Regions from separate parts of the Nonomuraea sp. WAC 01424 genome, predicted to be linked through region 1. Evidence: riboswitches for the same ligand, from Rfam matches in the RefSeq annotation. Region 1 holds a riboswitch; the other holds the start of a gene.
What was found. A riboswitch is a leader RNA that binds a small molecule or an ion and turns the genes downstream of it on or off. The one in region 1 is predicted to bind S-adenosylmethionine.
Positions count from the first base shown of each region.

Region 2: it holds a riboswitch for S-adenosylmethionine, as region 1 does, so the genes downstream of both, thrC (threonine synthase) here and DMB42_RS34960 (aminotransferase class V-fold PLP-dependent enzyme) in region 1, are expected to answer to the same signal.

Region 1 is NZ_QHHZ01000014.1:193,100-200,519, reverse strand. Features, by position in the region: gene DMB42_RS34960 (aminotransferase class V-fold PLP-dependent enzyme) at 1-1,027, opposite strand, end outside; SAM riboswitch class IV at 1,075-1,190, opposite strand; gene DMB42_RS34955 (cytochrome P450) at 1,266-2,465, shown strand; gene DMB42_RS34950 (SAM-dependent methyltransferase) at 2,449-3,411, opposite strand; gene DMB42_RS34945 (chaplin family protein) at 3,606-3,830, shown strand; gene DMB42_RS34940 (Rossmann-like and DUF2520 domain-containing protein) at 4,155-5,045, shown strand; gene panC (pantoate--beta-alanine ligase) at 5,068-5,901, shown strand; gene DMB42_RS34930 (L-aspartate oxidase) at 5,984-7,420, shown strand, end outside.
Region 2 is NZ_QHHZ01000035.1:27,013-34,432, reverse strand. Features, by position in the region: gene DMB42_RS51660 (cold-shock protein) at 157-357, opposite strand; gene DMB42_RS51655 (MoaD/ThiS family protein) at 605-880, opposite strand; gene thrC (threonine synthase) at 906-2,138, opposite strand; SAM riboswitch class I at 2,152-2,292, opposite strand; gene DMB42_RS51645 (RNA polymerase sigma factor) at 2,373-2,927, opposite strand; gene DMB42_RS51640 (trehalose-6-phosphate synthase) at 2,959-4,383, shown strand; gene DMB42_RS51635 (sugar MFS transporter) at 4,425-5,600, shown strand; gene DMB42_RS53925 (hypothetical protein) at 5,578-6,159, opposite strand; gene otsB (trehalose-phosphatase) at 6,195-6,965, opposite strand; gene DMB42_RS51620 (DUF3263 domain-containing protein) at 7,005-7,304, opposite strand.

The DNA.
Region 1 (7,420 bases):
CGCCCCACAGCGACAGCTCGTGCACCCCCTCGATCGAGGCCAGGCCGGCGCGCAGGCGGGCGATCAGGCGCTCCTCCTCGCGTACCAGCTCGGTCCAGCCGGTGGCGGTGAGCGCGTCGCAGGCGGCGGCCAGGGCGATGGCGCCCAGCACGTTGGGGGTGCCCGCCTCATGGCGGGGCTCGGGGTCGTCGTGCCATTCGGTGGTCTCGCCCACCGAGCGCACCGCGCCGCCGCCCTTGAGGTACGGCTCGCCCTCGGCCAGCCAGTCACGCCGTCCGATCAGCACGCCGGCGCCGAAGGGCGCGTACAGCTTGTGGCCGGAGAAGGCCACGTAGTCCAGGTCGAGCGCGGTCAGGTTGAGCCTGCGGTGCGGTACGAGCTGGGCGGCGTCCACCAGGATCCGGGCGCCGTGCCGGTGGGCGATGTGGGCGAGGGCGGCGATCGGCCACAACTCGCCGGTGACGTTCGAGGCGGCGGTGACCACGAGCAGCTTGGGGCCCTCGATCCCGGCCAGCGCCTCGTCGGCGGCGCGGACGGCCTCACCGGGGAAGGCGGGGGGCGCGAGGCGTACGGACCGCTCCCAGGGCAGCAGCGAGGCGTGGTGCTCGGAGTCGAAGACGACCACGGTCGTGCCCTCGGGCAGGCAGCGGGCCAGCAGGTTGGTGGCGTCGGTGGTGTTGCGGGTGAAGATGACGGCGTCGTCCGGGCGGGCGCCGACGAAGGCCCTGACCGTGTGGCGGGACTGCTCGTACCGGGCGGTGGTGAGCTGGGAGGCGTAGCCCGCGCCGCGGTGGACGCTGGAGTAGGCCGGGAGCGCGGCGGCGACGGCGGCGCTGACCGGCTCAAGACAAGGGGCGCTGGCGGCGTAGTCGAGGTTGGCGTAGCTGACCAGGCGGCCGCCCTTGACCGGGACCTCCAGGTCGGCGCCGAGCACGGCGGGGATCAGCCGTCCGGAGGGGGCGGAGGTGGCGGCGGGGGCCTCGACGGCCTGGGCGGGCAGCGAGTTGAAGATCGTCAGCGTGGACATGGCACGGCTCCTCACGGGGTCGGTCGGACCCCTGGGAACAGCCACGGAGCCCGCGCTTGCCCGCCACACCTCGTGACGGACCAGGTCTTCACCCGGGGCACCCCGCCGCGGACGCGAGGGTTGCCGGCCAGCTAGCCGGGGCTTGTCGCTGGCACTCATGACCTACGACCGCACTATAACCGACACCCGGGCATCATTCGCAAGCCCAGCAGGTCAGCACGTCTCATAAGATGAAATAGTGCGCTTTGATCCCTGGAATCCGGATTTCGTCGCCGACCCTTACCCGGCTTACGACGAGCTGAGGCGCGAGGCGCCCGTCCACTACTTCGAGCCGTCCAACCAGTGGCTGATCTCCCGGCACGCAGACGTGAACGCGCTGCTCAGGGACCGGCGGCTGGGCCGCGACTACACCCACGTCGCCACCCACGAGGAGTTCGGCCGGCAGCCCGAGCCGGAGTTCCAGGAGCCCTTCTGGCGTGTCAGCAGGAACGGCATGCTGGAGGTCGAGCCGCCGGACCACACGAGGCTGCGCCGGCTGGTGTCCAAGGCGTTCACGCCGCGCATGGTCGAGTCGCTGCGCCCCCGCGTACGGGCCATCGCCGAGGGCCTGATCGACGCGTACGTCGAGAAGGGCGGCGGCGACCTGATCGCCGAGGTCGCCGAGCCGCTGCCGGTCACCGTGATCGCCGAGATGCTCGGCGTCCCCGAGCAGGACCGCCACCTGCTGCGCCCGTGGTCGGCCGACATGTGCGGCATGTACGAGCTCAACCCCGACCTGGACACCCAGCACAAGGCGGTGCGCGCGGCCGAGGAGTTCGAGTCCTACCTCAAGGACCTGGCCCGCGAGCGCGTGGCCAACCCCGGCGACGACCTGGTCAGCGCCCTGGCCGCGATCCCCGAGCTGACCCCGGACGAGCTGGCCGGCACCTGCGTCCTGCTGCTCAACGCGGGCCACGAGGCCACGGTCAACGTCACCGGCAACGGCTGGCGGGCCCTGCTCAAGAACCCCGGCGAGCTGGCCCGGCTGCGCGCCGACCGTTCGCTGCTGCCGACCGCCATCGAGGAGCTGCTGCGCCACGACACCCCACTCCAGCTCTTCGAACGCTGGGTGCTGGAGGACATCGAGGTCGACGGCGTGCGGATCCCGCGCGGCTCGGAGGTCGCCTGCCTGTTCGGCTCGGCCAACCGGGACCCCGAGGTGTTCGAGGACCCGGACCGGCTCGACCTGGGCCGGCCGGACAACCCGCACATCTCCTTCGGCGCGGGCATCCACTTCTGCCTGGGCGCGCCGCTGGCCAGGATCGAGCTGACGGAGTCGTTCAACGCGCTGCTGGACCGCGTGGGGACGATCGAGCTGCGCTCGGAGCCGGTCTACAAGCCCGGGTTCGTCATCCGCGGCCTGCACTCGCTCGACCTCGACGTCACCGGCTCTGGCTGAGCCACCCGAACCCGCCGAGCCCGGCCGGATCGATCAGCTCCGCCTCCTCCGAGGCCCTCGACAGGGCGCGTACGTAGGCGCGCGGATCGGTGTGCGCCAGGTCGACCGGCGGGCGGGTGCCGGTGAGGCCCAGCGTCCGCAACACGTTGCGCTGTGTGGACAAGGTTGTGGATATCGCGCCGGCCCGCCGCCCGGCCTCGGCGCATGCGTCGAGGGCGACGTGGGCGGTGATGTCGCAGGTCCCGTCGGGGATCGGGGTGACGACCGAGCCGTCGCGGTAACCGGTCAGCGTGCCGCAGAGCGGTCGGTTATCCACAGGGTGTGCATAATCCACGGCTATCGCCCGGCCGCGGGCGAGGCGTACCAGAACGGAGGCCCAGGCGTCGTCGCGGGGGCGGCCGATCTCGGCGCGGGTGCCCACGTGGTGCAGCGGCCACCAGCGGTCGAGCCATTCGCGGTCGGCGGGCCGCAGCGGGCCGCCGAGGCGCTCCTCGCCGGTCCGGGTGTTGACCATGACCAGGCGGGGGCCGCCGGAGGTCTGCTCGGCCACGTCGAGCGGGATGTTGTCGAGCCACTCGTTGGCGATGGCCAGGCCGGTGATGCTGGTGGGCAGCGTGCGGCTCCACTCCACCTGCTCGGGCAGACCGGCGGGCCTGGCGGACAGGTCGACGCAGGTGACCCGGAGCCGGTCGCGCAGGTCGGGCCCGGCCGCCGCGAGCACGCGGCCGACCAGCACGCCCTCGCCTGAGCCGATGTCGACCAGGTCGAGCGGGTCGGGGGCGCCGAGCTCGGAGTCCACCTCCGTCAGCAGGGCCAGGACCGCCTCCGCGAACGCGGCCGAGGCTCCGACCGAGGTGCGGAAGTGGCCCGAGGGGCGTTCGCGGAGGTAGAAGCCCTCCTCGCCGTAGAGCGCGCGTTCGGTCGCGGCGCGCCAGGTGAGCCACATGCAGGGACTATCTCACGATTCGACGTGACGACACGCAGAGTCAATGATTGACTACTCTTGGTCGTTACATTGCGCTAACGTTTACGCACTGTCACAGAGCGACTGCGTTTCGCCCGTCCGCGGTAAGCGGCGAGCCGGATCGCTCCACCAAAAGCATTGCGGCCTCTTCGGCCGCATACTGAGAGGAGCCCCCCGTGAAGAAGACTCTGGTCATGGCAGGTGCCATCGCCCTGCTGGCCCTGGCCGCCCCCGCGTACGCCGACGACGTCACCCACGGCAACAACGGCATCCTGACCGGCAGCCCGATCCACCTCCCCATCACCGCCGTCGTGCCCGTCTGCGGCAACAACATCGGCATCCAGGCGGTGCCGATCAACGGCTGCCAGGGGAGCCCGAACACCGCGGTCTACAGCCGCTGAGGCAGGGAGAGCCCGGACCGCTCGCGCGCGGTCCGGGCTCTGATCCCGGCCGGTCAGTCGGCGGATGACCGGCCGGCGCACCTCCAAGAGGTCGCATCCAGGCGGGCGTCGGGTTGTCAGGACTCGGCGCCCGCTGTCATGCGTGGACCCCTCTCCTCATCTCTTTCGACAGGGGGTGCACCATTCGTATGCCCCTGTCGCATTTGTCGTTAACTCAACGCGCGGCAAAGCGGCGGTCACGCCGGAACGCCTGGTGACTGCGACCGTCCCGCCGCCGGTTACGCTGGTCGGCAGTGCCATCACGGTCGACAGGGGTGAGACGTCATGGACGCAGCTGATCGCCCGGCACGGCTGACTGTCGGCGTGCTCGGGGCGGGCAAGGTCGGCTCCGCGCTCGGCGCCGCGCTGACCCAGGCCGGACACCGGATCGTGGCCGCGAGCGGGGTGTCCGACAGGTCGCGGAGATGGGCCGCCGACCGGCTCGGGGTCGACCTGGCGCGGCCCGACGAGGTGGTGGCCGCCGCGCAGCTCATCCTGCTGACCGTTCCCGACGACGCCCTGCCCGACCTCGTCGCCGGGCTGGCCGGTACGGGCGCCGAGCTCCAGGGCAAGCTGCTCGTCCACACCAGCGGCGCCTACGGCCTGTCGGTGCTCGACCCCGCCGCGAAGGCGGGCGCGCTGCCGCTCGCGCTCCACCCGGTCATGACGTTCACCGGCCGGGACGACGACCTCAACAAGATCACCGGCATCTCGTTCGGCGTGACCGCGCCCGAGACGCTGCGTCCCGTCGCCGAGGCCCTGGTGATCGAGATGGGCGGCGAGCCGGTCTGGATCGCCGAGAGCGACCGCGCGCTCTACCATGCGGCCCTGGCCAACGCCGCCAACCACATGGTCACGCTCATCGCCGAGTCCGAGGAACTGCTGGGGCGCATCGGCGTCGAGCACCCGGGCCGGATGCTGGGCCCGCTGCTCGGGGCGGCGCTGGACAACGTGCTGCGGCTGGGCATCGCCGGTCTGACCGGGCCGGTCGTCCGGGGCGACGCCGGTACGGTGCGCAGACACGTCGACGCGCTGATCCTGGCCGCGCCCGAGGCCGCCGACGCCTACATCGCGCTGGCCCGGCTCACCGCCGACCGGGCGCTGGCCGCCGGGCTGCTCAAACCGGAGGAGGCGGAGCGGCTGCTCGACGCGCTTGGGGGCAATATATGGACCTGACCGTCGGGTGTGGAGGGCAACAATGGATCTGATCGTGGCCGGCAACCGGGACGACCTGGCCAAGGCTCGGGGCACGGGCACAGTGGCCCTGGTCCCGACCATGGGCGCGCTCCACGACGGTCATCGGTCGCTGATCAGGGCCGCGCGTGCCCGTGCCGACCAGGTCGTGGTCAGCATCTTCGTCAACCCTCTGCAATTTGCGCCAAACGAGGATTTTTCACGCTATCCCCGTACGTTTGATGCCGACCTTGAGGTGTGCCGGGCCGAGGGGGCCGACGTCGTGTTCGCGCCGTCGGCCGTGGACATGTACCGCCCCGACCGCCAGGTGAGCGTCTGCTCCGGCGAGATGGGCACGATCGTCGAGGGCGCCTCCAGGCCGGGCCACTTCGACGGCGTGCTGACGGTGGTGCTCAAGCTGTTCAACCTGGTACACCCCGACCTGGCGATCTTCGGCCAGAAGGACGCCCAGCAGCTCGCCGTGATCCGCCGCATGGTGGCCGACCTCGACCTGCCGATCGAGATCGTCGGGGCCCCCACCGTACGCGAGCCCGACGGGCTGGCCCTGTCCAGCCGTAACCGCTACCTGTCGGCCGGCGAACGCACGGTCGCGCTGGCCCTGTCGCGTGCCCTGCGGGCGGGCGCCGCCGAGCTGACACCGTCCGCGATCCGGGCCACCGCGCGGGCCGTGCTCGACGCGGCCGGGCCCGAGCTCGACCTCGACTACCTGGCGCTGGTCGATCCGGCCACGTTCAAGGAGGTCGGCGACTCCTACGCGGGCTCGGCCGTCCTCGCCGTGGCGGCCAGGGTGGGCACCACCCGGTTGATCGACAACGTCGTCCTGAGCCTGCGTCCCTGATCCGTACGGCCCCCGGGGCATGTCCACGCTGCGCCAGGCGTTATCGTCATAGTGACGAAATCGCCTCAGTGAGGAGACCCCCATGAGTGCACCGGCGATTCCCCTGCGTCTGACGGCCCCCGAGCCCGGGTGGACCGTCGAGGCGGACGTGGTCGTCGTCGGCTCCGGCGTCGCGGGCCTGACCGTGGCCCTGCGCCATGCCGAGCTGGACCCCACGGCCAAGGTCCTGGTCGTGACCAAGGACGTGCTGTCCGCCGGCTCCACCAAATGGGCCCAAGGGGGCATCGCGGCAGTGCTCGACCCGCGTGACACCCCCGAGGAGCACCTGAGCGACACGCTGGTCGCCGGGGTCGGGCTGTGCGACACCAAGGCCGTACGGACGCTGGTGACCGAGGGGCCCGGCGCGCTGCGGCGGCTCATGGCGCGCGGCGCCCGGTTCGACCGCAATCCCAACGGGGAGCTCCAGCTCACCAGGGAAGGCGGCCACCGGCGCCGCCGGATCGTGCACGCCGGCGGCGACGCCACGGGCGCGGAGGTGCAGCGTGCGCTGGTCGAAGCGGTGCGCGCCGGGTCGATCGAGGTGATCGAGCACGCGCTGGTGCTCGACCTGCTCAAGGACGCCCAGGGGCGCGCCAGGGGAGTGACCCTGCACGTCATGGGAGAGGGCGCGCGCGACGGCGTCGGCGCGGTCCGGGCGCGGGCGGTGGTGCTGGCCACCGGCGGCATGGGCCAGGTCTACGCCGCGACGACCAACCCGGTCGTGTCCACCGGCGACGGCGTGGCGCTCGCGCTGCGGGCCGGGGCGGTCGTGCGCGACCTCGAATTCGTCCAGTTCCACCCCACTGTGCTGTGGCTGGGCGAGGGCTCGACCGGCCAGCAGCCGCTGATCTCCGAGGCGGTCAGGGGCGAGGGCGCCTTCCTGGTCGACCACGAGAACAACAGGTTCATGCAGGGCGTGCACGAGCTGGCCGACCTGGCGCCGCGCGACGTCGTGGCCAAGGCGATCACCAGGACGATGCTCGAGACCGGCCGCGACCACGTCTTCCTCGACGGCCGCCACTTCGGCAGGGTGAAGTGGGAGAGCCGTTTCCCCACCATCTACGCCGTCTGCCGCGAACACGGCATCGACCCGGTCACCGAGCCGATCCCGGTCTCCCCGGCCGCCCACTACGCCAGCGGCGGCGTACACACCGATCTGTCCGGCCGTACCTCGATCGAGGGCCTGTACGCGTGCGGCGAGGTCGCCTGCACCGGCGTGCACGGCGCGAACCGGCTGGCCTCCAACTCCCTCCTTGAGGGCCTGGTCTTCGCCGAGCGCATCGCCGAGGACATCCACCGCACGCGTCCCGAGCCGGGCGAGCCGGTTCCGGCGCGGGTCGCGACGGGCCTGGTGGACCCCAGGGTCAGGCCCAGGCTCCAGGCGCACATGAGCGCCGGCGCCGGGGTGCTGCGCAGCCGCGCGTCGCTGCAGGCCACGTCGAAGGCGCTGCGCGACGCGCTCTGGACGCCCGTCGCGGTG
Region 2 (7,420 bases), on a different contig from region 1:
GAGACTCGCCACCCCAGGTCACCGGGCATGCCCGTTCGTACGGCGAGCCGCCCCTTGAGGTACGGCCCGCCGTGCGACGTCGACGGAGGAACAGTGGCGGGCCCACACGGACTGCGCTGCCGCGCGTCCCGCCCCGGTGCAACCAGTGCCGGTGGATCAGACCGCGCGGACGGACTCCGCCTGCGGCCCCTTCTGGCCCTGCGTGATCTCGAACTCGACACGCTGTCCTTGTTCGAGGGAGCGGTACCCGTCCATCATGATCGCTGAGTAATGGACGAATACATCCTTACCACCGTCTACCGCGATGAAGCCGTAGCCCTTGTCCGCGTTGAACCACTTGACGGTGCCCTGCGCCACTTCCGACTCCTCTTACTGGGCTCGCAGATCTCGCCCATTCCTCCGCGAGACCTGTAATCGCATGACTTTTGGGGAAAATCAGCCAGACGATCGCCCTCGACCATACCTGTGGCACAGGGTTTGGCAACAGAGTCAATCGACAAAACGCTAAATTCATCGACGACTGAGTCGTTCAGGGTTGAATTCGGTTCTAAAACAAGAAGGCGCCCACAAGGGGCGCCTTCAAGAGTCGAGAGGTTCGAGCGGTTCAGCCGCCGGCGACGGCCGGGATGATGGAGATCTGAGTGCCTTCTGGGGCGGGAGTGTCGAGCCCTTCGGCGAAACGGACATCCTCTTCACCAACGTAAACGTTGACAAAACGACGAATCTTGCCCGATTCATCCAGAATTCTCGCGCCGATCCCCGGGTAGTCAGAGTCCAGCTTGGCGAGAACGTCACGAAGAGTCGCCCCTTCGCCACTCACCTCGGCGTTACCCCCGGTGTACGTGCGCAGAATGGTGGGAATACGCACAGAAACGCTCATGGTTTTCGTTGCCTTTCCTGGGTTGTCAGACAGTCGCGCGGAACGCGTCGAGAGAGGGCCGGATCACGGTGGTGGGCCGCGCGCCGTCGCTGATCGCGTCGAGCGTCTTGAGCCCGTCGCCGGTGTTCAGCACCACGGTCTCGGCCTCGGGGTCGAGCCTGCCCGTCTCGGCGAGCTTCTTCAGCACGCCCACCGTGACGCCGCCCGCGGTCTCGGCGAAGATGCCCTCGGTCGAGGCCAGGAGCCTGATCGCGGCGACGATCTCGGGATCCGTGACGTCCTCGACGCCCCCGCCCGTACGCCGGGCGATGTCCAGCACGTACGGCCCGTCGGCCGGGTTGCCGATGGCCAGCGACTTGGCGATCGTGTCCGGCTTGACCGGCTGGACCACGTCGTGCCCCGCCTTGTACGCCGTCGAGACCGGCGAGCGCCCGGCCGCCTGCGCCCCGAAGACCTTGTACGGCGTGTCCTCGACCAGCCCGAGCGCGATCAGCTCCTTGAACCCCTTGTCGATCTTGGTGAGCTGCGAGCCCGACGCGATGGGGATGACGATCTGCTCGGGCAGCCGCCAGCCGAGCTGCTCGGCGATCTCGTACGCGAGCGTCTTGGACCCCTCGGCGTAATAGGGCCGCAGGTTGACGTTGACGAACCCCCACTTGTCGCCCAGCGGGTCGCCGATGAGCTCCGAGCAGAACCGGTTGACCTCGTCGTACGTGCCCTCGATCCCGATCAGCTTGCCCCCGAACACGCGGGCCATGGCGATCTTGGCCTCTTCGAGGTCGGCCGGGATGAACACGCAGGCGTCGAGGCCGGCCCGCGCGGCGGCGGCGGTGACCGCGCCCGCGAGGTTGCCCGTGGAGGAGCAGGAGAGTGTGTGGAAACCGAAGTTCCTGGCCGCCTCGACGGCGATGGCGACCACCCGGTCCTTGAAGGAGTGGGTGGGGTTGCCCGAGTCGTCCTTCACGTACAGGGACTTGAGGCCGAGCGCCTTGCCGAGGTTGCCGGCCTTGACCAGCTTCGTCCAGCCCGGGTTCATGTTGGGCTTGCTCGCGACGTCGGCGGGGACCGGGAGCAGCGAGCGGTAGCGCCAGATGTTGGCGGGACCGGACTCGATGTCCGCGCGGGTCACCCGGCCGAAGGAGTAGGCCGCCTCCAGCGGCCCGAAACACTCCAGACAGGCGAAGCTGGGACCCAGGGGGTAGCGCGTGCCGCACTCGCGGCAGGACAGAGCGACGGCAGGACCAAAGTCGAGCGACATGAAGCGAGGCCTTCCCTCATCTTCGCCCGCGGCCACCTTGACCGCGAACCGGAATTGGCACCTTGTCCCGGTCGGCCTCGCCAGGTCGCGAGTACAAGCCGGGAGGGTTGCCGGGGCTTCGCAGGGCCGGTCCCTCCACCCCTCTGGATGAGCAATATTCAGTTGTTCGAAAAGGACTCTACCTTCTCAAGTGGTGGAAACAACCACCCGTCTCAACATGCGAGAGAACCCGTCTCAGCGATAGTCCTCCCCCAGGACTCCCTGCACGTACTTGCGGGCTTGGTGGATGCGGGACTTGGCGGTGCCGAGCGGGATGTTGAGCTGCTCGGCGACCTCGTTGTAGTCGAGCTGGACGATGTCGCGCAGCAGCAGCGCCTGCGCCAGGTCGGGCTTGTCGGCCTCCAGCGCCTCCATGGCGTCGAGGAGGTCGAGCCGCGAGCCCGCGATCACGCTGACCCGCCGCGCGTCTGGCTTCTGCATGGGCAGCTCCTCCGACGTCTGCTCGGCGGCCCTGCGCTTCAGCGACCGGTACGTGGTGCGCGCGCAGTTGGCGGTCACGATGTGCAGCCAGGTGCTGAACCTGGCCCGCCCCTCGAACCGCCCGATGTTGCGCGCCACGGCCAGCAAAGTGTCCTGTGAGGCTTCTTCCGCGTCCTGGTGATAGGGCAGGATCCGGGCACAGTGGCGCATCACGTCAGGCTCGATCCTGGCCAGGAGCTCGCCGAGCGCGCGATGGTCTCCTGCCGCGGCCGAGCGGGCGAGTTCCTCGGTTAGCTCATCTAGCGCCATAGCTGGGATCCTATGGGCGAAGGGAGCCCGAATGAACAGCGTCCTCGTGGCCTCCAACCGCGGACCGGTCTCGTTCACCGTCGACGACGACGGTGAGCTGAGCATGAAACGCGGTGGTGGGGGCCTGGTCTCGGGCCTGTCGGGAGTGGCCAAGGAACACGGCGTGCTGTGGGTGTGCGCCGCGCTCTCCGACGGCGACCGCAGCGCCGTACGCCTGGCGCCGGGCGGCCGGCTCGACCGCACCGGCTACGACACGGGCGCGCTGCGCATGCTCGACATCCCCGCGGCCACCTTCCACCGCGCCTACAACGCCGTGGCCAACTCCACACTCTGGTTCGTCAACCACCTGCTGTACGACATCCCCAACTCGCCCTGCTTCGGCACGAAGTTCCGCCGCGAATGGGAGTCCTACCGCGACTACAACGGCGCGTTCGCGCTGGCGCTGGCCGAGGAGGCCGGGCACGGCGCGCGCGTGATGGTGCAGGACTACCACCTGACACTCACCCCGGCGATGCTCCGCGCCGAACGTCCCGACCTGCGCATCGCCCATTTCAGCCACACGCCGTGGGCGCCGCCCGAGTACTTCTCCCTGCTGCCCGACGAGGTGACCAGGGAGGTCCTGGACGGCATCCTGGGGGCCGACCACGCCGGCTTCCTCACCAGGCGGTGGGCGGCGGCGTTCATGGACTGCTGCGAGGCGCTGCTCGGCGCGCGGGTCGACCGCGCCGCCGGCACGGTCGCCCACGAGGGCAGGACGACCCGCGTCGGCGTCCACAGCCTGGGGGTGGACGGCGCGGCGTTGTGGGCGCGGGCCTGCGAGCCCGACGTCGAGTCGCACATGGCCGCGCTCACCGAGCAGGTGGCCGGGCGCCGGCTGATCGTCCGCATCGACCGCACCGAGCTGTCCAAGAACATCGTGCGCGGCCTGCTGGCCTACCGCGAGTTCCTGGACGCCCACCCGGAGTGGCACGGGAAGGTGGTCCACCTGGCCTTCGCCTACCCCAGCCGGCACGACCTGCCCGAGTACCGCGAGTACACCGCCTCGGTGCAGCGCTGCGCCCGCGAGATCGAGGACGCGTACGCCACCGAGGACTGGGACCCGGTCATCCTCAACGTCAACGACGACTACCCGCGTTCGCTGGCCGCGTACCGGCTGGCGGACGTGCTGCTGGTCAACCCCATCCGCGACGGGATGAACCTGGTGGCCAAGGAGGGGCCCGTACTGTCGCCGCGCTGCGCCCTGGTGCTCTCGCGCGAGGCGGGGGCGGCGGACGAGCTGGGGCCGTACGCGCTGGTCGTCAACCCCTACGACGTGAGCGGCACCGCCGCCGCCCTGCACGAGGCGCTGGTCATGCCCGAGGACGAACGCCGGCGCCGCCGCGACCTGCTGTACGCGGCGGCCACGGCACTGCCGCCGCACAAGTGGCTGGAATCCCAGCTCGACGCCCTGCTTTAACATGAGATGTCGGGTTTGCTGCGGATGACGGAGGCTGCCGAGTGTCGACGGTCTCAACGCCCATCCGGCTCGTCAGAGACCGTCCGACCTGGCTGATCTACCTCCTGCTCGGCACCTTCGCCACGTTCCTGTACGGCCTGAGCGCCGCCCTCCCGCTCCTGCGCGCCGACCAGCACACCACGGCCACCGTGGCCGGGCTGCACGGCACCGCCATGGCGGTCGGCACGATCGGGGCCGGACTCGTCCTCCCCCTGCTCACCAGGCTCCTCGGCCGGCGTGCGACGAGCTGGCTCGGCCTGGCCGGGATGAACGCCGGCGTACTGCTCGTCCTGACCACATCGGCGCTGCCCCTGACGCTCCTCGGGTACGGCGTGGCCGGCGGCTTCGGCTCGGTCATGCTCTACGCGGCGATGGCCGAGCTCAGCGACCACCACGGGCCCGCCGGGCCGGCCGCGCTCAGCGAGGCCAACGCGGTGGGCGTGCTGGTGGGGATGGTGGCGACGTTCGCGCTCAGCCAGGTGGCGCAGAGCGCGCTCGGCTGGCGGGCCGCCCTGAGGCTCACCCCGGCCGCCAGCGTCGTGCTCGCGCTCACGCTGGGCCGTACCTGGCCGGCGCCTCGCGAGGCCGCCGCGACCCGCGCCGAAGCCCCCCTCGTCCCCTCGGCCGGGGGCGGCGGGTGGCGTTTCCAGCTCGCCGGGGCCGTGCTGTTCTGCTGCGTGGCCCTGGAGTTCTCGTTCAACCTGTGGGCCGCCGACCTGTTCGCTCTCAGGACGGGCGTGACGGCGGCCGTCGCGGCCACCGGGCTGACGGCGTTCGTCAGCGGTATGGCGGCGGGCAGGTTCGCGGGCGCGCAGCTCGCGCTGCGGTTGCCGGCCGCGCCGCTGTTCGCCGGCGCTCTGGGGCTGACGGCACTCGGGTGGCTGCTGTTCTGGACGAGCACCGTGCCGGTGTTGTCGTACGCGGGGCTGGCGCTGAGCGGGCTGGGCGCGTCCCTGCACTTCCCGCTCGCGCTGAGCGCCCTGATCGTCGCCTCCGGCGACCGTGCGGACCGCGCGGCGGCCGCCTCGCCCGTGTGGGCGGGCGCCGCCATGGCGATCGGCCCGCTGCTGCTCGGCACGCTGGCCGACGGCTACGGCACCGGGACCGCGTTCCTGCTGGTGCCCGTGGTCATCGGCCTCGCGGTGGCCGGGCTGATCATGTCCAGTCGGCGTACTTGAGCGTGTCGGTCAGGCCGGGCGTGTTCCACTGGTCCACGACGAGGATCCGGCTCTTCGGCAGATACCACTCGCGCTGCGTGAACGTGCCCTTCACCCCGCCGCCGGAGTAGCTGACGCACTTCGCCCGCCAGGCGTTGTAGGCGGCCTTGTGGCCCGGCCCGACCTGCCGGTAGCCCCGGGAGACCTGAGGGCCGACGACCTCGCCCCACTTCCGGTTGAACGGGCACGGCTGCACGTCGCTGGCCGGATAGTACGGATCCTTGCCCGTGTAGGGCCCGAACCCCTCGGCCCCCCGCTTGATCGCGCCGGGCCCGAGGATGTAGAAGGCGTCGCACTCGGGCGAGCCCCAGCCCTGCGGCTTGGCGCATTTGCCGGTGACCACCTGCACGTAGTCGGCGCCCTGGCGGTGGACCACCCACTCGATCGGGATGTAGAGCGTCAGGCCGCCGCGCAGCTTGAGCTGCTGGGCGGGAGCGGCGGAGGCGGGCCCGGGGACGGCGAGCACGGCGGCCAGGGTCGCGGCCGAGGCGGCTGCGACGGCGAGAGATCGTCTTGACATGCGCACCAACGTAGGACCCGCCACTTGCAGCCCAATCACGAACGACTGAAGGCCGTCGTCAGCTCCCGCAACAGCGCCACCACCCCGTCGGGCCCGTCGGCGCCGGTGTCGGCCCGTTCGGCCAGCGCGGTCACCTCGGCCGAGCCGCTGCACACGGTCACGCCGGGCAGCCCCGAGGCGCGTACGGCCTCGAAGGCGGCCAGGTCGCCGAGGTCGTCGCCGACGAACATGACCGATCTGGCGTCCCGCTCGGCCAGGAAGAGCCCGAGCGCGTGCCCCTTGTCCATGCCGGGCGGCCGCAGCTCCAGGACCATGCGACCCGGCTCGATCACCAGGCCGTGCTTGGCGGCCAGCGCGGCCAGCGGCTCGCGCAGCGCGGCGAACGCGCCCTCGGGGTCGGGGGCGCGCCGGGTGTGCACGGCCACCGCCCGGCCCTTGTCCTCGATCGACACGTCGTGGAGGCCGAGCGAGTCGAGCAGCAGCGGCAGCTCGGCCGCGGCGCGGGGCACGCCGGGTGGCGGCGGCGGCGCGGAGACCCGTCCGTCCTCCCACCGCTCGAAGCCGTAGTGGCCGAGCACCACGAGACCGGGCACACCGGTCAGCCCCGGCCCGAGTTCGAGCGCGGTGGCCACCGGTCTGCCGGTCACGATGACCACGGCGCCGACGTGGGCGCCCAGCTCGGCGGGCGCGTCGGGGGCCGCGGGGTGGATCTTCGCGGAGGCGGGATCGGGCACGATCGGCGACAGGGTTCCGTCGAAGTCGAGCCCGATCACGGCACCGGACGGATCTTTCAGGATCGCTTCCATACCAGGGATGTTCCTCACGCGGCTGCCGTACCCAGCCGGTCAGGGACGCATGCCGAGCCGTCTCGCCGCACGGTCACGCTGACGGGTGGAGCGTAACCTTCGCAACCGTTTGACCAGCATCGGGTCGTGCTCCAGCGCCTCCGGCCTGTCGATCAACTCGCCGAGCAACTGGTAGTAGCGGGTGGCCGAGAACCCGAAGGTCTCCTTGATGGCCTGCTCCTTGGCGCCCGCGTGACGCCACCACTGGCGTTCGAAGGCGAGGAGCTCCTGATCGCGATCGGTGAGGGGTTGGTGGGACGGTTCCTGGGCAGCATCGTCACCGCTGAGCGGTGTTCCCATCGTGTCCTCCTCGGGAAGGGGCGTACGACTCACATCGCACGCGGCGCGGCCCGTGGCCAATCGTAATGTGCGGAGTGCGGCTGTTCACGGCGGATTGCCGGACGTACAGTCACCAA